3 regions of the Psychrobacillus sp. AK 1817 genome follow, and region 1 is predicted to be linked to each of the others. Evidence: riboswitches for the same ligand, from Rfam matches in the RefSeq annotation. Region 1 holds a riboswitch; each other region holds the start of a gene.

Region 1 (10,496 bases):
TCTTTGTTTTTACGCTAACCAAAGATTACTGAAACAACTGATTAATAATAAACTAATAAACAAGAATGCTAACATGAAATCATTCTTTTCAATAGTAACCTTATGATAAAAAACCCTTCTTGGTTCTCCTGTGAAACCCCTTGCTTCCATAGCAAATGCAACTTTCTCCGCTTTACGAACAGCTCCAGCGAGCATGGGGATTAGTACGCGCCGTAAACCTATTATTCTCTTGAAAATATTTGATTGGTCATCTAATCCCCTAAGTTTCTGCACCTGTTGAACTAGTATAAATTCATCCTTTAAGAGGGGTAGAAATTGATAACCAACCATAATTCCGTAAGCGATTTTTGGAGATAGTTTTAACTGCTGCATTAGGCTACGTATAAATATAATTGGATCGGTAGTTAAAGCAAATAACAAGCTTAGGCTAGAAAAAGCTAAAACGCGAAAGCTTAGGGACAAGGCGTGATTCAGTTGACTCATAGTTATTTCAACAGAACCGATAGACCAAAGAACAGGACCAGTCCTACTGTCTGCAAATAAAAGAGTAGTCCAAAGATAGCCAAATGCTGCTATAAAAAATGGTAGCATCAGTAAGCCCCATTTTCTCCAGGATATATGGCTTAAAAAGATTTGCACCAAAATAATACTTAACCAAAAAATAAGTGGAGTCCATGGATTGAAAAAAAACGCAAGTGTCAGCATGCAAATCATTACTATCACAAACTTAACAGACGGATTCATCCTATGTAGGCTAGTGTGCATAGAGAGCACCTCGTCTAGGTGAGAGTAATTGATGTTCTAGCAGTAAATCTTCTTTACCCCAAAAGCTGTCAGAGTGATATTTTCCTGTAATTGCTCCGTCTTTCATTAGTAAAATGGTGTCTGCAACCTTATAAGCAAACTCCATATCATGTGTAACAATTAGGAAGGTAGTACCTGCCTTAGAACGATTATCAATTACTTTAAACAGTTCGGCTAAAGTAGCGGAGTCCTGGCCAGAAGTAGGCTCATCCATCAGTATCACTTCACGATTCTGACAAAGCATAATGGCTATAGCTAGGCGCCTTTTTTGCCCATGACTGATTGAAAAAGGATGTGCATCTGAAACAGTAGATAAATTCAGTCGCTCCAACATTTCCTCCGTATTTTGAACACCACCGAAAGAAACCTCTTCCTTCACTTGCCCTGTAATAAACAAAAATTCTGGTGATTGAGGTACATAGCCTAACATGCTAGGCTTTACTTTGCCATTAGAGGGTAAAATACCAGAAAGAGCCTTCAATAATGTAGATTTCCCACTGCCATTTGGTCCAGCTAGCACTGCGATTTCTCCTTTATTTAAAGAGAATGAAGTTGGCTGTAAAAAATGCTTTGTACTAATATTTTCCACATGCAGAGACTTTTCTGCTTGAACCATGCTCTTCCTTTTGGTATAGCTTTCATACGGAATTCTATCTTCCTTTAACTTAATTGTTCGATGAAAGAAGTTGTCCCATAGGTCGAGTCTATGCTCAATCGCTAAGATGGTTATACTCGATTTTTGCTGAAGTAAGTCCAACCATTCAATATATTGTTTTGCGGTATACGGGTCCAGATGGGTGATAGGCTCATCTAACAATAATATTTCTGGCTCCATAATCATTGCACAAGCAGTGGCAACCCTTTGCTTCATACCTCCAGAAAGCGATTGAATGATGGAATGTCGATAATCCGTTAACCTAGTTAACTCCAATACTTCAGAAATCTTCGTCTCCATTTCTTCCTGTGCGACGAGTAAATTCTCTAAAGTAAAAGCAAGCTCTTCCTCTACAGTTGGCATACAAAATTGTGCATCGGGATCTTGAAATACTGTTGCGATACGATGATTGACCTCGCCAGGTCGATAGGAATCATTTTCTTTACCAAAAAGTTCTATTCTACCGGACACTATGCCATCGCAATTTTCTGGATAGAGACGATTGCACAAATAAAGTAAAGTGCTCTTTCCGCAGCCGCTTGGTCCGGTTATGACGACACGCTCTCCTTTTTCGATAGACATAGAAAAGTTTGATAGAACAGCAGTATCCTTGTCTGGATAAGAAAAGGTGACATCTTCAAAACGGATAACTTTAGGCACGAATATCACCTTTTTTTGAACGCGAAATAGCATATCCTCTTAACGACCCAGTGGCAAGCAAGCCGTCAGCTACAGCTTTTCCACCTAAACCAGCAATGAGAGTTCCACTAAAAATACGAACAACTAGCATGAAAACTACATACCCAGTTGTATAAACGGCAAATCCTCCTAAGAAATAGCCATACACAAAGCTAAAAACTGCGGATCCTGCTCCCGCAAGCATTAAAACCCAAAGATCAAACCGTTTGTAACGTGTAGCGGCGAATACAGCCTCGGCACCTAGACCTTGTATGACACCAGAAAGGATAAGACGTGGCCCGACGGCATTACCTAAAAGTACCTCTATTGCTGCTGCGATAGTTTCCGAGATAACCGCCGCCCCGGGTTTCCGAATGATGTACATACAGATAATTGAAACGATAAACCAAACACCAAAAATCCACTCATATGCGATTGGTCCGACGAAGCCAGACCAAATGTTTCCTACATGAAGGAAGAGTAAATAAACAATCCCAAACACCACTGCAAAGACCGACATTAAAACAATTTCTTTTAGCTTCCATGATTTAAGCATGGAGGTCATCTCCGTGAGAAGGGCTATTAATGCTCATCGATAAAGTCATCACTAAATGCTTGTGCTCTTCTGATCTAGCTCTGCTGAAGGCTGCCTCATAATAAGCAAACACGTCATGGATATCCCCATGAATCCCGCTAGCATAATGCATAGATTCATTGAATACACCCTTCACTTTAGCGTGCTCAATCTCTCTGTAGATCACATCCATATAGTTAGGATTGTTCATAGGGTATAAAGCAAATTGAGAAGAAACATATTGGTTTGTTTCATCCTTATTTGTCACTTCATTTCCCTTGTCTAAATAAACGTCAGCAGTGGTGTCGCCAGGACAACCCGCTGAGAATGTTCCAGAAAGAGCTACATGTACCCCTGTTTTGGCAGCATTCAGAGTAATAGATTTTGCCACATTAAATACATGAACTTGTTTTCCTCTGATAACGGTTGAGACATCATCCGTATGCATCCACACATTGGATACATCTGTATTCTGTAGTGCACCTTTAATAATGCTTACAAAATCATTGCTCATCGGATGTAGGGAAAAACGAAACCCTACAATTGGACTTAAACCACATTCCATCCTAAAAACCTCCCTCAATTTTTTCATAAAAAAAAGCTACATCCGTGAAGATGCAGCCACTAACCCTTATGAAAAAAGGAAAGTCACCGCACTTCCTCACGCAGGTATTATCCTGATCGAGTAATAAGGGATCGGAGCTAAAAAGCTCTCATCACAGCCAAAGTGGGCACCCCTAGTGCAGAAACGGTATGTAGTTTTACAGTTGTGTATAAATTTACACAATTTGTTTTCTTTATGTGCCCACAGTATAGCGTATAAAAATATAATTGTAAATATGGTTGAATTCTTTTCTCTAATCGTCCATGCTTAAATTATCAGAAAACATAAGGGGGAAACTAAATGAACAAAATTTTTATTACTCGAAAATTACCGGAGGAAATTGTACAGCCATTAAGAGAAAAATTTGAGGTGAATATGTGGCACAGCGAGGAAACTCCAATGGATTATGAAGATATAAAAAAGGAGGCAAAGGACGTCCATGCCCTGTGGACGGTTCTCTCTGATAAAGTGGACCGGGAACTTATAGAAAGTCTACCGAATTTAAAAATTATCAGTAATCTAGCGGTTGGCTTCAATAATATTGATGTGGAAGCAGCGAAAGAAAAAGGGGTTATGGTAACAAATACTCCTGGTGTATTAACTGAGACAACTGCAGACCTAACCTTTGCGTTGTTATTGGCTACTGCTCGTCGTATTACCGAAGCAGAACAAGATATTCGTGCAGGTAAATGGAAATCATGGACACCGATGCAGCTGACGGGAATGGACGTTTTTGGAGCTACGTTAGGAATCATAGGCATGGGAAGAATCGGTGAAGCGGTAGCAAGACGTGCGAAGGGTTTTAATATGAAAGTCTTATATCATAATAGAACAAGAAAATTAGAGGCAGAGCAACAAAATAACTTTACATATGTGGAGCTAGAAACATTATTGCAAGAATCTGATTTTGTTGTAATATTGACACCTCTAACTCCAGAAACTAAAAGGATGATTGGAAAAAAAGAGTTAGGATTGATGAAGGAAACCTCTGCTCTTATTAATGTTGCACGTGGCGGAATCGTAGATGAGCAATCCCTTTATGATGCCCTCCTAAATAAAAGAATATGGGCCGCTGGACTAGATGTTTTTGAGACGGAGCCTGTTCCTTTAGATCATCCACTCTTAACCTTGCCTAATGTTACAGTCCTACCCCATATCGGCAGTGCAAGTATTCATACGAGACTTGCTATGATGCAAATAAATGCTAAAGCAATTGAAAATGTTTTAGAGGGACAAGAACCTGACAATCGAGTTGTTTAAAGGAAAAAAATTATAATCTAGGCTGCCATGAATCCAGTATTCATGGCATTTTTTATGAGGTAAGAAAGGTGTAAGTATGCGACGGGGATGGCTTATCGCTCACCCCACAGAAAGTGTCCACCTGAAATCAAGCTTACTATCCTATGTCCTAATCTAGTAGAAAGCAAGTGAGCATGCACTTTTCAATTAAAACTATACAAAAGCACTATCTATCAAATACTTGATAAAAATTACTGTTTTTAAACGAGAATATTGTACAATATTTACCTATTTATCTAATCGTATTGGTCTACTAAATTAATGCTAAATATTCAGATTAAAATAAAAAATTAACAACTATCTCTTTAAGTAATTTGCAATATACAAATTTGTTTAGTAGTATTAGTAGTTATAAATTAGGCGTCCTTTAATTTCAGTATTAGGAAGTTTAATTGTTTTGAAATTTTAGCAGTTATTTTATAAGTATTGAAGGAGGAACGATCGAACGTCTAATTTAAAAATTGAATGAAAAGAGGTAGTCAGACTAATGAAAAAAATTATGTTATTTTTTTCACTTTGCATGCTTTTAGTACTTACAGCTTGTGGCAACGAGACAAGCAAAGACAGTATTGAGGTGATTAAGTTTGCTGATGCAGGATGGGATAGTATACGCCTACACAACAGCATTGCTCAAACTATCATCGAAGAGGGTTATGGTTATGAAACCGAGGTAACAAGTGGAACAACAGCAGCTACGATGCAATCACTTGAAAAGGGCGACATAAATGTCTATATGGAAGTATGGACCGATAACATTAAAGATGTCTACGAAAAAGCAATTGAAAGTGGAAATATCATGAAGGTAGCTACTAATTTCGCTGATAACGCGCAAGGATTATATGTTCCAACTTACGTGATAGAGGGAGATGCAGAACGAGGTATTGAACCAATCGCTCCAGATTTAAAGACAGTTCAAGACTTAGAGAAGTATCCAGAAATTTTCCAAGATCCCGAAGATAGCAGTAAAGGCCGAGTGGTCGGAGCTCCATCTAGTTGGGTAGTAAGTGAGTATTTGGGGACGAAACTTGAAACATATGGCCTTGACGAACAATATAACTATCTGGCACCCGGCTCTGATTCTGCAATTGTTGCAGATTTAGCAGGAGCATATAAAAAAGGGGAGCCTTGGGTAGGATATTATTGGTCACCAACGTGGGTAACAGCTAGCTACGATTTAACTCTATTAGAAGACGCACCTTACGACGAAGCAAAATGGAATGAATCAAAAGGAACTGAGTTTCCACCAAATGATGTAGTTATTGCAGTTCATAAGGATTTACCAACACAAGCTAAGGACGTAGTAGACTTTTTAAGTAAATATGAAACTAGTAACGATTTAACGGAAAGTGCATTAGACTATATGCAGGAAAATGATGTTGAAGCAGATGAAGCCGCTATTTGGTGGATGAAAGAGTATGAAGATATTTGGACAGCTTGGGTGTCCGAAGAAGTGGCTGAAAAGGTAAAAGCTTCTTTGAAATAATTCATTACTTAATCTAACTAAAGAAAGGTGGTTGTGGCTGTACTTTTACAGTCCCATTCTATGACAGAATTTCCAAACGTACGATTTCCAATAGGGGATGTAGTAGAGAAATTCGTGGATTTTCTTGCCATGAATTTTGATGCATTCTTTGATTTTATCTTTATCATCTCGTCCTCCATGATTAAAGGTCTTGAGGCGGGTCTACTAGCGATTCCTTGGTGGTTATTTATTGTTATCATCTTTTTAATTGGATGGTTTTTTAATAATCTATATGGAGGACTGCTATATGCAGCATTTATCTTCTTAATTGGATCCTTTGATTTGTGGCCAGAAACAATGACCACCATTTCCATCGTTTTAATCTCCGTAATTTTGTCTCTTGTTATAGGCATACCACTAGGAGTTGGAATGGCTTTTAGTAAATCCATGTCCAGAATCATGCGTCCGATATTAGACGCGATGCAGACAATGCCAAGCTTTGTCTACTTAATACCAGTAATTTTCTTCTTTCCGCTCGGAAATGTACCAGCAGTTATTGCAACAATCATTTATGCATTACCACCAGTAATCCGTTTAACAGAATTAGGTATCCGAAGTGTAGATAAAGAGATTGTAGAATCTGCACAATCATTCGGCTCCTCTTCCTCTCAAATGCTCATGAAAGTACAACTACCACAAGCCTTACCTACAATTATGGCAGGTATAAATCAAACAACAATGATGGCGCTAGCAATGGCGGTTGTTGGTTCTATGGTTGGTGCGCAGGGACTTGGAGAACGAGTACTCTTTGCAATTAACCGAATAGACATCTCACTAGGTTTTGAAGCTGGGATCAGTATTGTTTTCCTAGCGATTATCATCGACCGCGTTACCGGAGGAATTGCGAATCGCCTTCAGAAACATAGGAGGGATGCCGCATGACAGTAAAATTAAAATTAGAAAACGTATCGAAGATTTTTGGGTCTCGACCTAAAAAAATTATTCCGATGGTAGAGAAGGGTGTACCAAAGGAAGAGATATTAGCTAAAACAGGGCATACGGTCGGAGTGTACAATGCCTCAATGGAAATCATGGAGGGAGAGACCTTCGTGATTATGGGGTTATCAGGAAGTGGTAAGTCTACCCTAATTCGTTGTTTAAATTTATTGAATAGACCTACTTCTGGCGCTATATACGTCGATGGAGAAAATGTCGTGGATTACAATAAGACACAGTTAAAATACTATCGTCAAAAGAAAATAGCTATGGTATTCCAGCATTTTGGGCTGTTTAGCCATCGTACGGTATTAGAAAATATTGAGTATGGTTTAGAGATAAGAGGAATGTCTAAGAACGAGCGCCAGGAAATTGCTCAGAAACATCTAGAAACAGTTGGTCTTAAAGGTTATGAAAACCAATATCCAGATGAACTTTCTGGAGGTATGCGCCAGCGAGTAGGTATCGCCAGAGCACTTGCTAACGATCCAGATATACTATTAATGGATGAGCCCTTCAGTGCACTTGACCCATTAATCCGTAGAGAAATGCAGCTCGAGCTTCTTGATATCCAAAATCGCCTTCAAAAGACAATAATCTTCATCACACATGATGTCAACGAGGCTTTTAAAATTGGGGACCGTGTTGCGGTTATGAAAAACGGAAAAGTTGAGCAAATTGGCACTCCAGAAGAGATTCTGGAAAATCCGGCAAGTAGCTATATATCAGAGTTTATACGAGATATTGATCGCACTAAAATTCTTCAGGCAGAGCATATTATGTCTAAGCCCAACGGATTAGTATCATTAAAGGATGGACTAAATGTTGCAATCCAGGTGATGAGAGAGAATGGGAACTCGAGTGCTTTTGTGGTAGACAGAAAGCGTCAGTTGCAAGGTATCATTACCATTGACCAGGCTATCGAGGGCATGAAGCAGAAGAAATCCTTACAAGAAACAATGTCAAAGGATGTGAATACAGTCCATCCTGAAGAATATGTACAAGACTTGATTCAGCAAGTCCTTGATTCTAAGTATCCTCTTGTTGTAACAGACGAGGAAGGAACGATGAAAGGAATGATTTTACGCGTTCACGTTTTGGCAAGCTTAATAAGTGATCCTGTAGAGGAGCCTGAACAAAAAGCGTAAGTAGGAGAGCCCAAAAACGATTAATTCGTCTTTGGGCTTTTCTATGAATTGAATTAAAAACGTTTATTTTTTTCAAAAATGTTCACAGGTTATCTATTGTAAAATTGGATTTTTTTAACTAAACTAAAGATAGTAAGAGATGATTTGTGAACTACTAAAACAATAATGTAAGCGCATTCAATCAAACCGAGGAGGTAGTTGGAATGAGACTTCAAGACAAAGTAGCGGTAGTAACAGGTGCGGGTTCAGGTATGGGAAAGGCGATTGCAGTTCTCTATGCTAAAGAGGGGGCTAAGGTCGCTGTTTCGGATTTAAACGAAGAGACGGCGAAGGCTACGGTCGACGAGATTAAAGCAAATGGTGGAGAGGCAATAGCCATAACTGCGAATGTTGCAAAGGAAGATGATATTCAAAATCTGATTGATACGACGGTAAATACGTATGGCACTGTTGATATTTTAGTGAACAACGCAGGTATAATGGACAACTTTGAGCCTGCTGGGGATATCGAAGATAGCAACTGGGAAAGAATATTTTCAGTTAATACTACGAGTGTCATGCGTTCCACACGTAAGGTATTACCAATCTTCTTAGATAAGCAAAAGGGAGTTATTATCAATGTAGCCTCTGTTGGTGGACTACAAGGATCTAGAGCTGGCGGTGCTTATACTGCTTCTAAGCATGCAGTAGTGGGGTTCACTAAAAATACTGGATATATGTATGCGGACCAAGGCATTCGCTGTAATGCAATCGCACCGGGTGGGGTAGAAACTAACATAAATAATTCTATGACGAGTGTGAGTGAAAAAGGAATGGGGCGTATTCGATTAGGAATGGGCAACAATCCAAGAATGGGTAAATCAGAAGAGATAGCAACTGTAGCATTATTTCTTGCTTCTGACGATTCAAGCTTTGTTAATGGAACTGTCATAACAGCAGATGCAGGCTGGCTTTCCTATTAAATATCTTCAGAAAACCCTTCTCCATTATGGAGGAGGGTTTTTCAATACCAGGATTAGATAATTCTGATGTTAACAACCACAAGCAATTATATAAGTGGATAATAGGCATCATACTTTGGGTGGCAATAATATGGTGGTCTTGCTCCAATTTCAGGCAGTGCGAATGGCTTGGCATTCGAGTTATATTGAACATGTACTTTTTCATCTGAGTAATTTGTGAGCAGCATTTCTGCTTCTTGGTTAAGTATTAGGTTATCATTCAACTGCATTCCTCCTTTTGATTAATCTATTCTTCTAATAAAATCTGGCATCGACTTCAAAAGAGAGACATTCACCTTAGAAAGAAAACTCACATAAAATGATTTGATATTTAAATCAGAAGGGAGATTTTATTGGAACCGCATGAGCACAATCAAAACTACCCTATGTATCCAAACTACGGTAAAATAACTAAATTCCAGGAAGTCCCTATTACGGTACGAGAGCAACGACAGTTAAGACAACCAGGACTTGAACGCCTTATGCATCCAAGACCTATTATTGAAAACCCAAGCTATGTAGGTTCGCGGAAGCTTCAAGGAAAGGTTGCGCTTATTACAGGGGGTGATAGCGGGATGGGGGCGGCTGCAGCTATTGCCTTTGCTAAAGAAGGTGCAGAAGTAGCAATTGCTTATCTTGATGAGCAAGAGGATGCCCTACGCACGAAAAACAGAATCGAAGAACTTGGACAACGCTGCTTGCTTTTACCGGGAGATTTGAGAAACAAAAATCACTGCAAACACATAGTAGAAGCAACCGTTCAGGAATTTGGGCAGCTTGATATTCTATGTAACCATGTTGGAATCCAGTTCCAACAGCTAAGTCTTCTAGATATTACAGATGAGCAATTTGACGATACCTTTAAGGTAAATATATATTCCCATTTCTATACCACAAGAGCTGCCTTAGCATATTTGAAGCCGGGAAGTTCTATTATCAACACTGCCTCAGTCGTAGCATATGAGGGACATAAGCATTTGATGGACTATACTGCTACTAAAGCTGCTAATGTAGGGTTTACTCGGGCACTTGCTAATAACCTAGTAAGCCAAGGGATTAGAGTCAATGCAATTGCTCCAGGAAAAATTTGGACACCACTGATCCCAGCTAGCTTTTCTGCAGATGAGGTCACACAAGCTGGCAATCCTATGGAGCGGCAGGGTCAACCATTTGAGCTAGCACCTACTTTTGTTTATTTAGCTTCAGATGATTCTCGGTTTGTAACTGGCCAAACACTTCACGTAAATGGCGGGCAAGTGACTTCTTCCTAAAAGC
Region 2 (10,496 bases), 1.1 Mb from region 1:
TGAAGGGAGGTATGTCACTAGGGTTGATTAAAATGTTAATAATGTATTGAGAGGGCCTTCTGAGCGAATTATATCCTCGATTGATTTAATGGCAATGGGAAAGTAAGGGAAGCCATATACATAGGGTGTTATTTCGTAGAGCTGAAAGTAAATGACAATAGTATGATCCGCTAGATAATAATCTTGGTCTGGTCGGATAGCAGTGAAATCTTCCAGAAGAGGAACATCCCATGCTTCTATTTTCTTCGAAATGATTTGAGATAATCTCTCCACATAATTACTATTGGGTTTAAACAAATCCTTTAATGCGTATTGCTTACCAGTGGTAGTATCAAAGGTTAATGATTTAGTAATCGTCAATCCATGAGCTCCTCCAGTAAAGGAATACACGGTGAGGCTTAAGCTTAAAATATTTCGCTCGTTCGTCTTAATTTCGTAGGTGCCTACCATTTCCACTAAATATTCATTATAGAAGCCTTGTTCGATTAGCATATTATTTAATAGAGAAACTATGTCTCCATTAATCTTTTTTTCTGCAGACGAATGAGGTAAGTTAGTAATATGAGGATAATTGACAGAAATGTTAGGTTTTGAATGGGAGATGTATTTGTTTGTAACGCAAACTGGAAAATCCACTGTTCACAACCTTTCAAGCATAATACTTATTATATGAATGAAGGGAGTTTCGTATGTTTTTAAAAAAAATAATGATTAGAAGCGATGAGAGTATTTTAGAAGGAGAATATCCATTCACTATACCGACAATCCGGAACTTTAGGGAACTTGAGCTTACAAATAGCGTCACCTTCTTTGTAGGTGAAAATGGAACTGGGAAATCCACTTTATTGGAAGCAATTGCTGACCAATGTGAATTTAACACAGCGGGTGGAGGAAGAAATAATTATTATGAGGTTGATGCTGCAGAAAGCTCACTAGGTAAATATGTGAAGCTATCATGGATGCCGAAGGTGACAAATGGGTTCTTCTTGCGAGCAGAGACATTTTACCAATTTGCTTCTCATGTTGAAGAAAGTGAAAGTATTAACTTTTATGGTGGGAAGTCTCTTCATGAGCAATCGCATGGCGAATCCTTTTTATCGTTGTTTTTACACCGTTTTAACGGTAGAGCAATTTATTTGTTAGACGAGCCGGAAGCTGCACTTTCACCACAGAGACAGCTGGCTTTTTTAAGAATTATGCATGACTTAATACAAGAAGAGGATTGCCAATTTATTATTGCTACTCATTCTCCGATTATATTAGGATTTCCAGATGCAACGATTCTCAGCTTCGATAACGGAGAAATTGAAGAAGTGGAATATGAGCAAACCGCTCACTATCAAACGACTAAATATTTTCTAGATCACCGGGAGAAATTTTTAAAGGAGTTATTGGAAGGTGATTAGATGCCTGTAATTATGAATTATATAGATGAAATGCTTTATACCATTGCTATTTTTTTACCTGTCCTAATTATCTGGAGGCTTATTCGTTGGAAGAGGCGAGGCTTTCATTTAAGGGAAGGTTTATATGAGTTAGGTGTATTATTTCTCATTGCAGTATTAGTTGGCTTGTTTTCTCAAACAATCATACCAAAGTATGGAGAGGAACAGGCTTATGTAAACAGTATCAATTTGGAATTGTTTCGAGTTTTAGAGGAAACGTGGAACGCTATCATATATTTAGGGTATTGGGAGCCTTTTTATATTAACTTCCTTGGCAATATTGCTCTATTTATACCTATTGGTTTTCTCTTTCCTCTTGTCTTCAAACGTATGGAGATTTTCCCCTTTCCTGTAATTATGGGATTTCTTATCTCGCTATTTATAGAAATCGTTCAAATTCCGCAAAATAGGAGCAGTGACGTGGATGATCTTTGGTTAAATAGCTCTGGAGCGTTAGTAGGTTATTTGATTTATTTATTGGTTAGAAGGAAATTTCCTGTTTTCTGTAAGGTGTTCAAGAAAAATCATGCAACGAGTTTATAAATTTCTCGTCCGGGGTAAATATTATTCGGAGAGAAAAAAGCAAGGAGACAACTAAGAATGATGATACAAAAAGATACACAAACAGAACAAAGAAGAGACAATATAATTGAAGACCTTGTAAACAAAGGTGTTTTTAAAATTGATGGAAAACAATTATATGAATTGAATTTTTACGAATTAATGAAGCAATATATAAATGAAGAGAAACAAACAAATTAGTGCCTAGTATAAGGCACTTTTTTAATTGCATTTATCTATTTATATGGCTAATGGTCGATAATAGAAATGTGGTACACTTGAGTCAAACACAGATGAGGTGGAGAAAAACTTGACAGCTATACAAAATTTAAATGAAACATTACAGAAAAAATGGGCAGAAGCAGAATTTGCCTTTGAGATGCCTATCCAAACACAACTTATTCCGCATATGCTTGACGGTTCAGATATAGTAGCAGAATCACCAACGGGTACAGGGAAAACACTGGCGTATGTGCTTCCTTTACTACAATTGGTAGATCCTTCAAAAAAGCAAACACAGGCATTAATAATGGTACCTTCTCAAGAGTTAGGAATGCAAATTGTCGAGGTATTGAGAGAGTGGGCTTCAGGTACTGTTGTCTCAGTTGCTCAGCTAATCGGTGGCGCGAATATTAACCGACAAATTGAAGGCTTGAAGAAAAAGCCGAATATAGTAGTAGGAACACCTGGTAGATTGCAGGAGCTTGTAAAGGTGAAAAAGCTTAAAATGCATGAGATTAAGACGATTGTGTTAGATGAAGGTGACCAGCTACTTAGTAGAGAGCATCGTACTACTGTTAAAGGATTAATAGATGCAACAGTTGAGAGACAGCTTGTCGTGACATCGGCAACAATAACAGAGGAAATTGAGCTAGTAGCAGAACGAATGATGAAGGAACCAATAAGAATTCATGTGTCAGCGGAGGAAGTCCCAGCAAAAGGTGAAGTCATTCATAGCTTTGTAAAAACAGAGACTAGAGACAAGACAGAACTATTAAGAAGGCTTTCGCATTTTAAAGGAATGAGAGGATTAGCATTCGTTAACAGTCTAGATCAATTACTGATGAAGGATTATAAGCTATCTTATCGAGATGCTCCAATTGCATCTCTTCATTCTGAAATGAAAAAAGAAGAGAGAAAAAAAGCATTGGACGACTTTAAAAATGGAAAAGTGAGCATTTTAATCGCTACAGATGTTGCAGCCAGAGGATTAGATATATCGGGACTAACTCATGTTATTCATGTAGATGTACCACATTCAATTGAGCAATACTTACATCGTTCAGGGCGTACTGGACGAGCAGGTAAGGATGGAGAGGTATTAACTCTTTTAACATATAACGACGAAAAAACTTATAAAAAATGGACAAAAGAGCTTCCAAGCAAGCCAGTCCAAAAAATATGGTATCGCGGTGAATTAATAGAGGGATCATCTAAAACAATCGATAAAAAGGGGAAATAATGTATGGATTTTCAAAAAAATCTAGAGGAATATGCTGAGTTAGTTGTTAAGGTAGGTCTAAATATTCAAAAGGGACAGCCGCTACTCATTAATACAACAACAGATACAATCGATTTTACAAGACTTATTGCTAAAAAAGCCTATGAAGCAGGGGCAAAAAGAGTAGAAGTAAACTATACGGATGAAGTAAATGCTCGATTATTTTACGATATGGCCCCGATGAAGCATTTCACGAAGTGCCAAAATGGGTTGTTGCTCAAAGAGATGAATTGATTGAAAATAAAGGTGCTTTATTGTGGATTGACGCCGATAATCCCGATCTTTTAGAGGGTGTGTCAATTGATCGTATTTCTAACTATCAAAAGGCTTCTGGTAAGGCTTTAGAAAATTACCGTAAAGCAGTGATGAATGATGTGATTACTTGGTCAATCGTAGCAATGCCATCTAAAAAATGGGCTGCGAAGGTTTTCCCTAAACTCCCAGAGTCAGAACAAATGGATGCATTATGGGAGCTTATATTTAATGTAGTACGCATTGGAAAAGGAACTGCAGTCCAACAATGGCAGGAACATATAAATAATTTAGAGTCACGAGCTGCATTATTGAACGAAAAGCGCTATAAAAAACTGCATTATACGGCAGATGGAACGGATATTGAAGTAGAGTTACCAAAGGAACATATTTGGCAATCAGGAGCTAGTAAAAATGCTCAGTCCGTGCCATTTATCGCTAATATGCCTACAGAGGAAGTGTACACTGCGCCGCTAAAAACAGGTGTGAATGGATATGTAAGCAACACTAAGCCTTTTGTTTATCAAGGAAATGTTATTGATGGCTTCAAATTGACGTTTAAAGATGGAGAAATTGTCCAAGTTCAAGCAGCCACAGGCGAGAAACTCCTACAAGAGCTAATTCAAACAGATGATGGCGCAAAATATTTAGGCGAAATTGCATTAGTTCCGCATGAATCACCTATCTCTGCATCGAATGTATTGTTTTTTAACACTTTATTTGATGAGAATGCCTCCAATCATTTTGCTATTGGAGAAGCATACCCAACCTGTGTAGAGGGAGCTCGTGGCCTTACTACAGAAGAGTTAGAAAAAATGGGTATTAATACTTCTATTGTTCATGAGGACTTCATGATTGGAAGTGGAAATATGGATATAACAGGTGAATTAGCAGATGGAACAAAAGAACCCATCTTCATTAAAGGTGCTTGGGCATTTTAAGGAGCTGATTATTGTTGAAAAGGTTGATAGGCATATTCATCGCCCTTTTTATAATATCTAATACTTACACAGTTGAAGCTAAGGGGAAAGAGGTGTACATTCCTTTAGGTGATTCTTTAGCAGCTGGCCAAACACCAAATCAGGCAATTGATGCTGGCTATACAGATTTAATCTCTCAGGAATTAAATAGAGCAAATCTGCTTGGGTTTTATTCTAAAGCCCTAGCTTTTCCCGGATATACAACTGCTGATGTCTTAAGAACTGTTCAAACAAAGGAAGCACAGGAGCTTTTGGCTAATGCAACACTAGTTACGATATCCGCAGGAGCTAATGATCTTTTAAGACTAGTACAGGTTAATCCTTCAAGTGGAATGGTCTCTTACAAACAGGTATCCGCTAATTTTGCACTTAATAATGTGAGAAAAAACATGGAGGCAATCCTGGAAAAAGTCCAAGCAGCAGCTCCGAAAGCTAACATATATGTAATGGGTTACTATTTTGCATATCCTCATGTGCATGATTCACAAAAGGCGGGAATTGGCAAAGAGTTAGATCAGCTGCATGCTATCCTTCAAACAGTTGCAGAGAAAAATGGAGCAACCTATATTTCGGTTGAAGAGTCTTTCAAAGGAAAAGAGAGTACTTTAATACCAAATGTTGCTGATGTACACCCTACCATGGAAGGTTACCGGCAAATGGCAAATTCGTTCTTTACAAAGTACAATTCACGTATGCTCGTATATGAACATGAGATGCCAAAGCCAAATCCTTTAACATTCGAGGAACTTATAGAAAGTCAACGTACAAATGCAAGTGGAAATTCTCAAGCTAAAGCAACAGTGTCCACTGGCTACCTATCGTTGACGAATGTAAATTTAATATCCAAAGTTTTTCAGAGGATTCTTTTATAGAGAATTTTGGAGAAAGTAATAATTCAAAAAAAGCAGGAGAAATCATTTGATTTCTCCTGCTTTTTTTTATTGGAGGTGACTAATAAGTCTTCTCCTTCTAAATAATAGTGCTACCTTGGAGAGGCTATAAAGAGCCCATATTAACATTAATAAGTTTCTAACTTAGTTCAATTAGCGTTTTACAGTTTTTTTGGATTTCATTGCTTTACGAACAAGAGGGTACACAACAGGTGCCCATTTAATAGCTGCTTTTACTAGTTTTCCTACTTTCATAATCAATCGCTCCTTGTTGTTCTATAATATCTTATTCCCATTTGAGGAGCTATTAAACATGCCGTAACACTTTGACTCCTTGTACGATATTCCATATAAGTAAAACTAGATTGATCACTGTATATAAACCCATAAAAATAAGAGCAGTAGTCATACTAGTCCACATGGAAGCAGAATCTCCAGTAAAGCCTAAAGGTAAAAAGTTTGCGAATATAGCCAGCATTAAGAGCACAAAGAAAATAGTAGGGATGATATGAGAAATTAATGAACGCTTAGCGTGGTACTTTACCTCTTTTTCCGATGTAAGGAAGTAAACGATAATCGGGAGAATGAAAGGGGCAAACAAAATAGAAAAATATGTTGATGCACTTAAAATTTTATTGGTATCCATTCATAGTCTCCTCATTATTATTACTTATCGCTCTCCCTACGGAAAGCATCCATCTATAGCTTATATCTAGTTATTCTAGTACAAATCTAACGAGAATATCCTTATATTCCTCTACTGAAGATATAGAAACGTATTCCTGATCACCGTGCCAGTCAGAACCGCTTGGTCCAAATTCGATAGCTACTGCACCCTTAGCTGCATAATAACGTGTGTCGGCCGCACCATGCTGTCCAAATAGAACAGTAGGTGTCTGTCTAATCGAATTACAAACTGCTAAAAGTTTTTGTATATACTTGTCATCTTCTTTATTGGTGATTGCTGGGGTGTGTCCTTGGAAGTGTATTTCACTACCAGGATATTTTTCTAAAAGATCTCTTAGTTCCTTTGTGATTTTCTCAGCGTCTTGTCCAGGAACAAATCTTAAGGAGTAACTAATAACACATTTATCAGGTACCATATTATAGCGATCTCCTGCTTCTATTTTTGCCAAGTTTAAGGAAGGATAATCATAATATTCATTGCTTGCCTCCATAAAAGAGCAATTTCTTAGTTCCTTATCGAATAATATTGCTTTTTCAATCGCATTATCTCCTTCCCAAGGACGGCTTCCGTGCGCGGCTTTCCCTTTTAAATGGATATCCCATTGTAAAATTCCTTTAGCCTGAAGACCGATATTAACATGAGTTGGTTCACCACAAATAACGAAGTCTCCACAATGACCTTGTTCAACTAAGTGTTTGGAGGTTTTTCCTCCTGTTTCTTCATCAGTAACTATATGTAGCTGGACTTTTTTTGTAAGCTTATGTTCATCTTGTGAGAGTATATAAAAAGCCTGCATCATTGCAGCAACGCCTGCCTTCATATCTGCAGAACCACGCCCATATAGTCTATCATCAATAATTTTTGGTTCAAATTGCTCGGGATTTCCTGGAACGACATCAATATGGCCATTCCATACGATAGTTTCCTCACCGGCTCCTATTTCAGCTACAAGCATTAGCTTAGTGTTTAATTCATAGGTTTTTGTTGATATGTTTCTCTTTTCTAGCCAGTCCTTACAGTAAAGCAGTGCCTCGTTAGCTCCGTTCAAATCATTACTCTTTATTTTGATTAAATCCATAAGTAAATTTATCAACCAAAACACTCCTAATAATAGATTTATTATTACTACTATAATACCTTTGGGGGTTGCAATATAAACATGTATCGGCTACAATGAACTCAAATCAAATAAATTCTAAACCACAAGGGGCGTCGCTATAGCGGCTGAGATAGTACCCTTAGAACCTGTAAGTTCATGCTTGCGTAGGGATGTGGATGGATACTGACAATCGCGCGATGTCTGGCTCTGTCCCGACGGCGTTTTTTTGTGGTCAAAAAAGGGGATTACAATGAGAAATCAGCGTGTCGTATTGTTAGTAGAAATAGCTATATTCGCAGCATTAGGTTATATAATGGATTTAATAGGATTTGGGATGCCACAGGGTGGAAGTGTTACCTTTGTGCTTGTACCCATTATTTTAATAGCATTTCGCCGTGGTATAGTGGCAGGTGTTGTGACAGGATTTTTGATTGGACTATTGCAGGTAGTTACGGGGCGCTTTTACCCGGCGCCATTATCCTTTGAAATAGTAGTTATTCAAGTAGGAATCGATTATTTTATTGCTTTTATGGTGGCGGGAATGGCAGGTCTATTAAGACCAGCATATATGAAAGCATTTGAAAATCAAAACAAGAAAAAAATGGCGATAGCAATTGTAATAGGTGCCTTAATTGCCTCATTTTTGCGCTACTTGGCACACGTTTTATCAGGGATACTATTTTTTGGTGAATTTGCTGAGGGAGAAAACGTAATTCTTTATTCCTTAATTTATAATTCTACTTATATGATTCCTGTGTTCTTGTTTGCCGCTTTTATTTGTGCGATTCTATTCGTAAAAGCCCCACGCCTATTAATGCCGAATTCATAAGATATATGATATGATAATCATACATCTAAGTGAAGAAGGGATCTTGTAAAGATGATAGCAAAAACAAATGAAGAGTTAGAAATGTTAAAAAAAATAGGCCAAATTGTTGCTGAAGTACGAGAAGCGATGAAGGCTGCAACTAAACCGGGTGTAACTACCAAGGAGCTAGATGAAATAGGCGGCGAGTTATTTAAAGAAAAAGGCGCTATTTCTGGACCTATGGGAGAGTATGATTTCCCGGGGTATACTTGTATAAGTGTAAATGAAGAAGTGGCTCATGGAATTCCAGGCTCCCGTGTGATTAAAGAGGGTGACCTTGTAAATATTGATGTATCCGGTTCATACGAAGGGTTTTTCGCAGATACTGGAATATCATTTGTAGTAGGCGAAGGGTACGAAGACAAGGAAAAACTTTGTCAAGTAGCGGAAAGTGCATTTAATCGTGCTATGCTGAAGGTAAAAGCAGGTTCTCGTCTAAACCAGATTGGTAAAGCGGTGGAAAGAGAAGCGAAGGATAATGGATTACATGTCATCATGAACCTAACAGGTCATGGTATCGGAAAGTCCCTGCATGAAGCACCCCAGCATGTCTTAAATTATTATGATGCTTGGGATCCAACAATTTTAAAAGAAGGTATGGTTCTAGCAGTAGAGCCCTTCATCTCAGCAAAAGCTGAACATATCGTAGAGTCAGGGGATGGATGGACGTTTGTAACTCCTGATAAATCTCTTGTTGCACAAATTGAACATACAATTATAGTTACAAAAGACGAACCGATTATTTTAACTAAATTAATTTAAATGAGTGAATTTCATTAAATAGCGCTTTTCTATAAAATACAAAATTTGTCCCTCTGTTAATTTAGCGGCAGGAGGCAATATAAAAAACACCAACGATTTAATTTTTCGTTGGCGTTTTTTTTATAAATAGAATTCCCGCTACTAAGACAGCGCTTAAAAACAGGGAAGCTGTTGAAATTAATAATTCATTAATATTATGACGGACTGCTATACCGATAAAAGCCCATATAAAAACTAATACAATAGCACGATCATCATAATGGTACCTAAAATGTAGAGCGATAGCTGTTGCCAATGTTAAGAAAATGACAACCCATAAGGAGGTTGTAATGCCAAAACCGCTAAATTCATAATAAGTAAGCACATAATCTAAATTTGCTAGCGTCGCAACAAAAATCCATCCCAAATAGATAGATATTGGCACTCGACTCTTCCAATTGGACTCATTGCTGGAATAAGTTAGATATAGTAAGAATAAGAACCAAAGTAGGGCAATGATTGTAATGAGGGCAAAGCTAAATTTTTCATAATGCCATAGTAAAATCCAAGAGATATTGAATATACATGTTGCTAAAAATAATAATACTCTACGTAGGGGTATCTTCTGTTGATTTCTATATTCTCTTATAACATTCCAAATCCAGAATGCAAGTAATATATAAATAAAGATCCAAATTGAAAATACATAGCCTGCTGGTGTAAAAAGTGCTGGTATTCTAGAAGATATTTCACCAGTTGTTTGACCATTTATAGGTAGAGTATTTGCAAGTATATTAACAATAATCGTTGCAATATAACCACAAATCAAAAGGATAATTTTGATCAATAGATCCCCCTCCTTCTATATTTAATAAGTATACCTTTCAAATAAAGAGCGCACAAATTCAATTATAGAAATAATGTGACAAAAAAACGAATAATTGACATGGTGAAACATGGTATAATAGATTTCAAGGTAATTTTTAAAATAGGGGGAATTTTCTGATGTTAAAACAAAATTATCCAATAGTCTGGGATCTAGATCGTTTTTATCTAGGTGGCAGTAGCTCGTCAGCTTTACAACAACATTTAGATGAAGTAAAAGTTAAATTAGGTAACTTTGAAGTAAATATAAAAAAATTAGAAGTTCCAACCGCTGTACAAGAGGCGAAACAAATTAGCCATACAATTGAAGAATTAAGGGATGTAGCAGTAAATTTGTCGGAAGCTAGTGCTGTGATTGGCTGCTATCTAGCTCAAGATACGACAGATAAAAAAGCAACATTATTACAAGGTGAAGTTGGTTCATTGTATGCTAGGTTGTCTTCCTTAATGAATACTATACAACAGGTATTTAGTAAAACGGAAGGGACAGTTTGGGAAGAACTTTTAAAGACAGATGAACTATCACAATTCGAGTTTGTATTGAATGAATGGAGAGAGAATGCGAGTAAAATGCTCTCTGAAAAAG
Region 3 (10,496 bases), 1.0 Mb from region 1:
GGTATTGATACTTGCTGGTTCAATCCTCAGCAAAAAGAAAATAGAACTTCTATTTTACCTACATATGAAATACAAGATTGGAAAGAGATGAAAAAAATAGTTCGAGGTCAAATGTTAGAAATTTAAGCTTTAGGAGATTCCAATATTAACAATTTTATAAAAAGAATAAACAAATCTACAAAGCAAATTGCACTCCTAATTTGTTTTATAACAAAAGAACGAAAAACAACAACGTACAAATAAACGTTGTTGTTTTTTATTATTTGAGATTATAAAGATGCTCCTCTCATTGTATCCGCTGTAAAAGAGTGTTAAGTATTAAGCTCCGTCCCCTGTAGAATTAGCCTCTTACAATCCAACTTTTCCATTAAAAAAACAATAAAAAGATATTATAACTTCTTTTAGTTTTTTATATTAACCTCTGCATAATTTCTTCATATTTATTATCTATACTATTCGTGAGGATAATGAAAGGATAGGTGAATTTATTGTTTGACCAATTAAGTTTATTCTTGGCTTTTGGGGCGGGATTTTTGTCCTTTATATCGCCTTGTTCATTACCCCTTTATCCCGCATTTCTTTCATATGTAACTGGGGTATCTCTAAATGAACTTACACAAGATAAAGGTATGTTAAATAGAAAGGCATTGGTACATACGCTTCTTTTTTTACTTGGATTTTCACTCATTTTTATGGCATTAGGTTTCTCCACATCTTTTATAGGAACAATTTTTATTGAATACCAAGACTTAATACGCCAAATAGGAGCAATTCTTATAATATTTTTTGGTTTAGTAATACTAGGTATTATTAATTTTGACTTTCTCCTTTCAGAGAAGAGAGTTCAGTTTAAAAAGCGTCCCAAGGGACATATAGGGTCTGTGTTGATTGGTATGGGATTTGCTGCTGGATGGACTCCATGTACAGGACCAATTCTTGCTGGTGTTATTGCTTTAGGGTTTTCTGATCCTGAACGTGGAATCCTATATATGTTATTTTATGTCCTAGGTTTCTCTGTTCCATTTCTCATTATGTCGTTATTTATAGGAAAAATGAAGTTTTTACAAAAAAGAAGTGAAATGTTTATGAAATTTGGAGGAACTTTAATGGTTGTCATGGGAGTCTTACTATATTTTGATATGCTGACAAAGATTATAGAATTTTTGACTCCTTTTTTTGGAGGATTTACAGGGTTTTAAATTAAATCAAAACTTATTAGAGAGTAGGTTTTTTACTATGGAAAACAAAAAGAAAAAAAGATTTTACATACGACTTACACTTTTGACGTTAATGGTTGGAGTAATTGTCTTTACCATATACACTAATTTAAGTAAAAGTAAAAATGAAGTTTTACAAGTAGGAGATACAGCGCCTGATTTTGTATTAATTGATATGAATGGAGAGAGACATAAATTATCTGATTACAGAGGTCAAGGGGTCTTTTTAAACTTTTGGGGAACTTGGTGTAAACCTTGTGAGAGAGAATTCCCGCTGATGGACAAACAGTATAAAAAAGTAAAAGACAACGGTCTTCAAATACTGGCAGTAAACATAGGTGAGTCCGATTTTAAAGTGCAAAAATATATTGATCGCAAAGGTTTGAGCTTCCCGGTTTTGATAGATAAAAATAAAAGTGTAATGGAGACATATAATATTAATCCTTTACCTACTACTTTTCTTGTTAACCCGGAAGGTAAAATTGAGAAAATAATCACTGGTGAGATGAGTGAGGAAAGCATAAAGCGATATATGGAGCAGATAATGCCTTCATAATATTTAGTTTCATTTGGTTATTTGGATTCTTTAGTGAGAAGGTGTAAATGGTTTGATGAATAGAATTTCGACAAAGTTAACAGCTTATTTTTTCATCGCTGTACTGATAATGGAAGCATTCCTTATTTTTTATCTCCATCAAAATATTGTACATGCAAGAATTGATGAGGAGTTCTCTTTATTATTAAAAAACGGATCAAATCATCGCGAGGTACTTCTTGAATACTACTCTGATACTACTATGAGACATATCGTATTGATGGAAAAGGGAAAGGAAAGAGAAGTCGTTATTACAAATAACAAAGGGGAAATCATAAATAGCTCATTTGAAAAAAATTTGCCTTTAGATGACTATATCCCACTAATAAAAAATCTGGATTCGAAAAAAGATGAAGTACTAGTTTCAGAGTGGAATGAATCACCTTATATTATAAGTGCACATCCCTATAAAGTGAGTAATGATCAATCTGGTTATGTTGTCATGTTTCAAAGTACATCTTCTATTAAGCAATTGGTGGATAAGCTAAACATGCATTTTGGAATTGCCGGTGGGACAAGTGTTATCCTCTTGTTTATCGTCTATACGGCATTATCTAGACTACTTACGAGACCTTTAATACGTATGAAAGAAGCTACGGAGAACTTAAGCAAAGGGGATTTTGCTGTGAGTCTTCCTTCCATCGGTAAGGATGAACTCGGGAAATTGTCAGGTTCTATTCAAAAGTTAGCGAATGACCTAGAAAGAATGAAAACGGAACGAAATGAATTTTTAGCTTCAGTTGCTCATGAACTGAAAACTCCTCTTACATATCTAATTGGATATTCTAATGTAGCAATGCGAAAAGAGATTAGTAAAGAAGAACGTGAGCAGTATCTTTTAATAATTGCAGAAGAGTCAGAAAGAATGAAAGAACTTGTAAAAAATTTATTAGATTTAGCAAAAATGGATGAGAATTCTTTTACTGTATCAAAGGAGTATTTTGATGCACAGCCGTTTTTTGACAACATCATCAAACTAGTTGGACCTTCTTTTGAGATGAAGAATATCAAACTAAGTTATGTATGTGAGGACAATTTTCAAGTACATGCCGATTCTTTGCGATTAGAGCAAATTGTATTGAATTTACTTGATAATGCATTGAAATACTCTAAAGAAAATACAAAGGTTTCATTGGATGTACGTAAAATAGAGAAGAGGACAATTATTTCTGTTATTGATTGTGGAATAGGAATTCCCAACGATGAAATTAGTTTCATATTTGAAAAACTATACCGTATAGAAAAGTCACGTTCACGTTCGTTTGGTGGATCAGGAATTGGGCTTGCTGTTGTGAAGGAATTAGTGGAAGCGCATGGAGGAAGCATTGAGGTTCATAGTATTTTGGGAAAAGGAAGTACATTTACAGTAATAATTTAGGATTATGTAAGGATTGAATAGGAGGTTTTGAGCGTTCATGCAGAAAATTTTGTTAGTGGATGATGAGCCTAGAATGTTAGATTTAATTGAATTATTTCTTCAGCCACTTGGATTCATATGTATGAAAGAAACAAGTGGCAAGAAAGCAATAGAGATACTGCAAAATGAGAAAGTTAATCTTGTCCTTTTAGATGTCATGATGCCAGAAATGGATGGATGGGAAGCTTGTAAAAAGATAAGAAAGTTTTCTGATGTTCCTATAATTATGCTTACAGCCAGATCTGAAAAGTTAGATTTAGTAAAAGGATTAAACACTGGGGCTGACGATTATATAACAAAACCTTTTGATGAAAAAGAGTTGGTGGCAAGAGTTAATGCAATATTACGCCGGTTATCTGTGAATGAATTGGAGGAAGTGTCTATAACTTACGAAGCTTTTATACTAAATAGGGAGACTTATTCATTACAATACCATGATGCAATCGTACAACTAACATTGAAAGAATTTTATATTATTGAAGCATTAATTACTCGCCCCAAAAAAACATATACACGCGAAGAGCTATTGAATGCTGCATGGGAATTTAGCACATATACAGACACAAGAACGGTAGACTCACATATACGCAATTTGAGAGAAAAATTGAAAGCTAATGGTTTCCCTATTGATGAATTTCTTAAGACGGTATGGGGAATCGGATATAAATGGAGCTAAGGGAGTTATATTAAAATGAAAAAATATAAATTTTTAATTGGTTTAATTGTAATATTATTTCTCCTGTCTGCATGTAACTCAAATGAAAAGGAAGGATATTTATTTAACGAAGTTAAAAATAATAAAATTGATCATATACACGGTATGGGATATATAAATGGAGGAAACGAATTTGCCATTGCAACACATTTAGGATTATATGAATATGGCAAAGAAGGATGGAAAGAAGCAAATAGTCAAAAACATGATTATATGGGCTTTCAAGCTGTACGAGAAGGATTTTTCTCAAGTGGTCACCCAGAAGAAGGAAGTGAATATAAAAATCCTCTAGGTCTTATAAAGAGCAACGATAAAGGAGCAAGTTTCGAACAATTAGCTTTTTATGGAGAGATTGATTTTCATTATCTTGCGGCTGGCTATGATTCAAATACAATTTACGTATTAAATGAAACACCCGTTAAAGAGATGGATGTAGGTTTACACTATTCTGTAGATGAAGGTGTTTCTTGGAAGAAGGTTGCTATGAATGGATTTACGTCAGATTATATTTCCAATTTGTCTGCACACCCAACGTATAAGCAAACTATTGCTGCAGCAAGCAAGGATGGATTATTTATTTCGGATGATTATGGACAAAATTTTAAACGGAAGAATGATACTAATAATATCACGTATGTAACATTTAATGAGACAGGAGGTTATTATTCTAATTTTGATAATGATAAGGTATTTCTAAAATCTTTCATGATAGAGAATAGTGAGGAAACAGAAATTGAACTACCATCTGATTTAGAAATGGATCCCATTATCTTTATTGCAATAAACCCAGGGAATCTAAAAGAGATCGTAATAGCTACAAACAATAATAATATTTATGTAACAAAAGACGAAGGATTTTCTTGGGATAAACTCGCTTCAAATGGTGAGTTATCAATATAAGAAAATAGAAGGTGAATTTAGATGTACAGTTTGATGTCAAAGATAAGTCAAACAATAAGTAACCCAGTTACTGATTTCTTACACTCCTTCGAACATTTTCCGATTGTAGTCGCACTTCTACTTGGTTTAATTGGGGCGGCTGCACCTTGTCAATTAACGGGGAATTTAAGTGCTATTACCTTTTATGGAAATCGAACAATTCAAATGAAGGGGAATTGGGGAGAGATTATATCTTTTATCGTAGGGAAAATCGTTGTATTTAGTTTAATTGGATTATTGGCTTGGATATTTGGTCAATCCTTTGAGACAAAAATGACAGAGTTCTTCCCAATATTTCGTAAAGCGATTGGGCCACTTATGATGGTTACAGGTCTTGTACTTTTAGGGATTTTTAAGTTTGGCTTTATTAATAGATTAACTATGCGCATCCCATTGGTATTAAAAGAAGGGAAGTTAGGTTCTTTTCTATTAGGAGCTAGTTTTTCATTAGCATTTTGTCCTACAATGTTTATCTTATTTTTTGTTTGGTTAATGCCTACTGTTTTATCAACCTCTTATGGTTTTGTTTTACCTGCAGTATTTGGATTTGCGACGTCCTTACCGCTAATTCTTTTGTTTATATTAATTTGGTTATTTGATGCAAGGCAATTAATAATGAAAAAAAGTATGAAGCTGGGAAAAGTTATTCAGAATTTAGCAGGCATTATAATTCTTATGATAGGACTTTTTGACACAATCACTTACTGGGAAATATAAGCTTTTTGGTCAATTATTTATGGGGAAGTTCTGCATAGTTTTTTCATAATTTCAGTGTATGATTGTCTTCAACAACAAAGTTTATATTGTTGTGTGTAATTAATAAAGATTGAGGAGGATTATAATGAAAAGAAATTTAATAATAGGTACCATTTTGTTGGTTGTTGTAATGATTATTTCTGCTTGTGCTAGTGATGAGAAGGAAACCAATACAAACCCTAATCCTAATAATATGAACATGAATGAAAGTTCTGGCGAGAGTATGGAAGGTATGGATCATTCTAATATGGACATGTCTGGGTCTGGTGAAGTTCCTGACGGATTGAAAGTAGCTGAAAACCCAACTTTTGAAATTGGCAGTCAAGCAATTTTAGAGACTGACCATATGAGCGGCATGAAGGGTGCAGAAGCAACTATTGTAGGAGCTTATGATACATCTGTATATGTCATTTCTTATACTCCAACAACTGGTGGCAAAAGGGTGGAGAATCACAAATGGGTAATTCAAGAAGAAATAAAAAATGCCGGTGATCAACCTTTAAAACCAGGAACAGAAGTTACCATTGAAGCTGACCATATGGCTGGAATGGAAGGTGCTAATGCAGAAATTGACTCATCAGAAGCTACGACCGTATATATGGTAGATTACATTTCAACTACAGACGGGGAAGCAGTTACAAATCATAAGTGGGTAACAGAAAGTGAACTATCAGCAAAATAAACTAAAATTTTTATAACTTTCACGAAAGAGTTTGTTTGAAGTTGCGGAAGAAATGTCAATATTATGATTCCACTTCTATAGGGAAAACTGCAGAACAGATACTTCTTTCTTAAAATTACTTTCTAAAAATAAAAATGGCGTTGATGCCATGCTGCTTTTTTAGGTTGTATAGACTATTATCAAAAAGACATTTAATGTATTTTGAGATTTTAAAAATTATATTTTTTTTTAATATATAATTTTATGATTTTCCAAAAAATGTATACTTTTCTTTTGTTTAATGAGATACTATGGTAATAACAATGATAAATTGTTAATGCCATAAATTGGAGTTGAACATGTTTGTGATTGCACGTAGCACGAATGGTGTTACAGAAGTGTTGAAAAATTCAAATAGCCAACTGATAAAAGTATTTTACAATCTTGAAGAGGCCGAGCAATTTGTAGCTCGGTTAAACAAAAGTATATTACCTGAGAAGCAGTGGACTGTCATAGAGGATTCATTAATGTTAAAGTTAAACGAGTAAGGAAATTTTCCTTACTTTTTTTTGTGGGTAAAAAAAGTGAGAAATTTAATACACTTAAGCTACCTGATACTATTGGACGCCTATATTTGATATAATAATATCCATTACACAAGAACGGAGATTTAAAGTGAACACACCAGTAAAAAAGAATGATCAGTTAGCGGTTTATATAGAGGATTTGACACATGATGGATCTGGCGTTGCTAAGGTCGACGGCTATCCACTATTCATACATGGTGGTCTGCCAGATGAAAAAGCGGAAGTACTTGTTTTAAAGACATTAAAGAACTATGGCTTTGCCAAATTATTAAATATTGTAGAGCCTTCCCCATTTCGCGTAGAAGCTCCATGTCCTGTATTTTATGAATGTGGCGGCTGTCAGCTCCAGCATATCAATTATGAAGGTCAGTTAAAATGGAAAGAAAATATGGTTCGAAATGTCATGCAACGATTAGGCAAGATTGATGCGCCAGTATTACCTGTAAAAGGAATGGACAACCCTTGGGAATACCGTAATAAATCTCAAATTCCATTTGGTTTAGCGGATGGAAAGGTGATTGCAGGGTTCTATCAGGCGAAGTCTCACAGAATTGCAGACACTCCAACTTGTTTGATCCAATCGGATGAAGCTGATCGATTGATGAGAGCATTCAAGGAAAAGGCATTAGAGCTAGACTTAGTCCCTTACAATGAAGACACAAAAAAAGGTCAGCTGCGTCACTTAGTAGTTCGTAAAGGCAGAGCAACTGGCGAAGTGATGGTCGTTTTAGTAACAAAGCATCCTAAGCTTTCAAAGAAGGAAGCAATTATTGAACTAATTAGAGAAGCAGAACCAAAAGTCACCTCGATTATGCAAAATGTTAATTCAAGAAATACGAACGTCATCTACGGAGACGAAACAAACCTATTGTGGGGGAAACCAACGATTGAGGATTTAATCGGAGATGTTCGATTTGAAATATCTGCTCGTTCCTTTTATCAGGTAAACCCAGAGCAGACAGAAGTATTATATAAACAGGCACTCGATTATGCTCAACTTTCAGGTGACGAGACTGTAATTGACGCTTATTGTGGAATTGGTACAATTTCATTATTCCTAGCGCAAAGAGCGAAGCAAGTGTTGGGTGTAGAAATTGTCCCTCAAGCGATTGAGGACGCAAAAAGAAACGCTGATCTAAACGGCTTCACTAACACATACTTTGAAGCTGGCCCAGCAGAGGAAGTCATTCCACGGTGGTACAAGGAAGGAAAAAATGCAGATGTTCTAGTAGTGGATCCTCCGAGAAAAGGCTGCGACGAAGCACTTCTGACGACAATCATAGAGCAACGCCCAAAACGTGTAGTTTATGTCTCATGTAACCCAGCAACACTTGCACGTGATCTTCGCATTTTAGAAGATGGAGGCTATAAGACACAGGAAATTCAACCAGTGGACATGTTCCCGCAGACGACACATTGCGAAGCTGTCGCTTGGCTGGAACTAGCATAATTATTCAAAAACGAATTCTGATTTTGGAATTCGTTTTTTTATTTTTCGCTTATTTAAATTTAGTCTGGAAGAAGCTCCTACTTATGATATAAATTCAATACATCTGCTAGGGTCTTTGATTCATTTTTAAACTCATACCTGTCACGTCGTGATTATTATCTTGTTTGCCGCGGTGCTTTCAGTTAAACTTAGTGTAATTAAATGAATTTGCAGGGGGACACGTTTGTGTTGAGAAGGTAAAACCTGACCCTTAGAACCTGACTGTTAATACAGACGTAGGGAGCAAAGTACACGATTATCAATATGTACTTACTTAAGCTCCGCGTATTTTTTACGTGGTGCTTTTCTTTTGCAAATACTTTAATTGCGGGGGGACACATTGTGTTGAGAAGGTTAAAACCTGACCCTTAGAACCTGACAGTTAACACTGGCGTAGGGAGCAATCATGGGTGTAGTCTACACTTTTTGGGCGTCTCTATTAGAGGCGCCTTTTTTGCACTTACGTCCACCAATTAAGGAGGACAAAAAAATGGAGTTTTGTGAAAAAGTTAGACAGGAGACGCAATTTTATTGGGAGGCTAGTTTTAACCATCCGTTTGTGCAAGGTATTGCTGATGGTAGTTTACCACTCGAAAAGTTCAAGTTTTATATGCTACAGGATGCGTATTATTTAAAGCATTACACAAAAGTCTTAGCTTTAGCAGCTGCAAAGGCAACAAATGATGAGGACATTCAGTACTTTTTAAACAGTGCGAGATTTATTCATGAAGCAGAGCTTGAGCTTCACCGTACAACTTTTCAAGACTTAAATGTAACGGCCGAAGAAATTGAAAATTTTGAGGTGGCACCAGCTACTTATAATTATGTGAGTCATATGTACAATGCAGTCCATAATGGCGATGTAGCAGAAGCATTTGCTGCTATATTACCTTGCCCTTGGCTCTATCAAGAAATTGGGCAACAGCTTAAGTATGCTCGTCCGAATATACCGCTGTATGCGCAATGGATTGCATTATATGCATCTGACGAAATGCTTCAATCGATTAATAAGCAAAAGTCGATGTTAAATCGTTTTGCGAAGGAACAGCCCATGAAACAAAAGGTTTTAAAGGCACATTTTGAAAAAAGCTGTTATTACGAGTGGATGTTTTGGGAAATGCCATGGACGATGCAAAATTGGACAAAAGGGGTGTATATGAATGAGCCTACAAAAAATTAATCTACAAAAACCTTTAGTGCATTGTATCACCAACTATGTCGTGGCCAATTTTACAGCAAATGGCTTACTAGCAATAGGAGCTTCACCTGTGATGGCCGATGCGGTTAAAGAAGCGGCGGAAATGGCATCAAAATCGAATGCGCTTTTATTAAATATCGGCACATTAAATGAACAGACAATAAAATCAATGCTTCTAGCAGGAAACAGTGCGAATGTGAAGAACATTCCTATAGTTTTTGATCCCGTCGGTGCAGGGGCAACGAATTTTCGATTAGAAACAACGATGGAAATATTACAACAACTTAAAATTAATTTAATTCGGTGTAATGTCGGAGAACTCGCGGCTATTGCAGGTGTTACTTGGCAAGCAAAAGGCGTCGATAGTGGCGTGGGTGAACTTGATGTAGCTGAGACGGCCATGCATGTTGCAAACAAATATAACTGTCTTGTGATTGTGACAGGTGAGCAAGATGTGATTACAGATGGTATCAGAATAGAATGGATCGTAGGTGGTCATGAAAAGGTAACGAAAATGACAGGAAGTGGCTGTCTATTAAGTGCCCTTTGTGCAGCAGAGCTCGCAAGCTGTGAAAATGCATTCGAAGATCTTGCGAATCTACTTCGTGATTATAAACAAGCAAGCTCAAATGCGTATTCAACGATTGGGACATTCCATATGAATTTTCTAAATCAACTTGAATATTTAGCGGAGGGACACCAATGATTACATTAACGATAGCGGGTTCAGATAGTGGAGGCGGAGCAGGCATTCAGGCAGATATTAAAACGTTTCAAGAGCTTGGTGTATTTGGTACAAGTGTTATCACTGCCTTAACCGCCCAAAATACGTTAGGTGTACATGGCATTTTTCCAACAACAGTACAATTTGTAGAAGCACAATTGAAGGCGGTCCTTGAAGATTTTAATGTGACAGCGATTA

What was found. Region 1 has a riboswitch for thiamine pyrophosphate ahead of D0S48_RS11040 (YkoF family thiamine/hydroxymethylpyrimidine-binding protein). Riboswitches for the same ligand answer to the same signal wherever they lie in the genome.
Region 2: it holds a riboswitch for thiamine pyrophosphate, as region 1 does, so the genes downstream of both, thiT (energy-coupled thiamine transporter ThiT) here and D0S48_RS11040 (YkoF family thiamine/hydroxymethylpyrimidine-binding protein) in region 1, are expected to answer to the same signal.
Region 3: it holds a riboswitch for thiamine pyrophosphate, as region 1 does, so the genes downstream of both, tenA (thiaminase II) here and D0S48_RS11040 (YkoF family thiamine/hydroxymethylpyrimidine-binding protein) in region 1, are expected to answer to the same signal.

What each region holds. Positions count from the first base shown of each region.
Region 1 is NZ_CP031739.1:2,230,755-2,241,250, reverse strand. It holds gene D0S48_RS11055 (energy-coupling factor transporter transmembrane component T family protein) at 10-705, opposite strand; gene D0S48_RS11050 (ABC transporter ATP-binding protein) at 755-2,119, opposite strand; gene D0S48_RS11045 (ECF transporter S component) at 2,112-2,693, opposite strand; gene D0S48_RS11040 (YkoF family thiamine/hydroxymethylpyrimidine-binding protein) at 2,686-3,276, opposite strand; TPP riboswitch at 3,353-3,460, opposite strand; gene D0S48_RS11035 (2-hydroxyacid dehydrogenase) at 3,616-4,575, shown strand; gene D0S48_RS11030 (ABC transporter substrate-binding protein) at 5,102-6,097, shown strand; gene D0S48_RS11025 (ABC transporter permease) at 6,131-7,018, shown strand; gene D0S48_RS11020 (quaternary amine ABC transporter ATP-binding protein) at 7,015-8,220, shown strand; gene D0S48_RS11015 (SDR family oxidoreductase) at 8,424-9,182, shown strand; gene D0S48_RS11010 (hypothetical protein) at 9,269-9,445, opposite strand; gene D0S48_RS11005 (SDR family oxidoreductase) at 9,608-10,492, shown strand.
Region 2 is NZ_CP031739.1:3,370,759-3,381,254, forward strand. It holds gene D0S48_RS16800 (DUF3298 and DUF4163 domain-containing protein) at 28-636, opposite strand; gene D0S48_RS16805 (AAA family ATPase) at 690-1,406, shown strand; gene D0S48_RS16810 (VanZ family protein) at 1,407-1,988, shown strand; gene D0S48_RS16815 (Fur-regulated basic protein FbpA) at 2,046-2,207, shown strand; gene D0S48_RS16820 (DEAD/DEAH box helicase) at 2,317-3,468, shown strand; partial or broken gene D0S48_RS16825 (aminopeptidase) at 3,472-4,700, shown strand; gene D0S48_RS16830 (SGNH/GDSL hydrolase family protein) at 4,715-5,611, shown strand; gene D0S48_RS16835 (magnetosome magnetite crystal formation protein family) at 5,937-6,275, opposite strand; gene D0S48_RS16840 (M20 family metallopeptidase) at 6,346-7,410, opposite strand; TPP riboswitch at 7,513-7,604, shown strand; gene thiT (energy-coupled thiamine transporter ThiT) at 7,667-8,245, shown strand; gene map (type I methionyl aminopeptidase) at 8,297-9,046, shown strand; gene D0S48_RS16855 (tryptophan-rich sensory protein) at 9,144-9,872, opposite strand; gene D0S48_RS16860 (M3 family oligoendopeptidase) at 10,031-10,496, shown strand, end outside.
Region 3 is NZ_CP031739.1:3,275,587-3,286,082, forward strand. It holds gene D0S48_RS16330 (YjjG family noncanonical pyrimidine nucleotidase) at 1-126, shown strand, start outside; gene D0S48_RS16335 (cytochrome c biogenesis CcdA family protein) at 489-1,199, shown strand; gene resA (thiol-disulfide oxidoreductase ResA) at 1,237-1,773, shown strand; gene D0S48_RS16345 (sensor histidine kinase) at 1,829-3,190, shown strand; gene D0S48_RS16350 (response regulator transcription factor) at 3,228-3,905, shown strand; gene D0S48_RS16355 (F510_1955 family glycosylhydrolase) at 3,921-4,844, shown strand; gene D0S48_RS16360 (urease accessory protein UreH domain-containing protein) at 4,866-5,600, shown strand; gene D0S48_RS16365 (YdhK family protein) at 5,725-6,321, shown strand; gene D0S48_RS16370 (hypothetical protein) at 6,660-6,848, shown strand; gene rlmD (23S rRNA (uracil(1939)-C(5))-methyltransferase RlmD) at 6,976-8,337, shown strand; TPP riboswitch at 8,539-8,636, shown strand; TPP riboswitch at 8,696-8,793, shown strand; gene tenA (thiaminase II) at 8,867-9,556, shown strand; gene thiM (hydroxyethylthiazole kinase) at 9,537-10,280, shown strand; gene thiD (bifunctional hydroxymethylpyrimidine kinase/phosphomethylpyrimidine kinase) at 10,277-10,496, shown strand, end outside.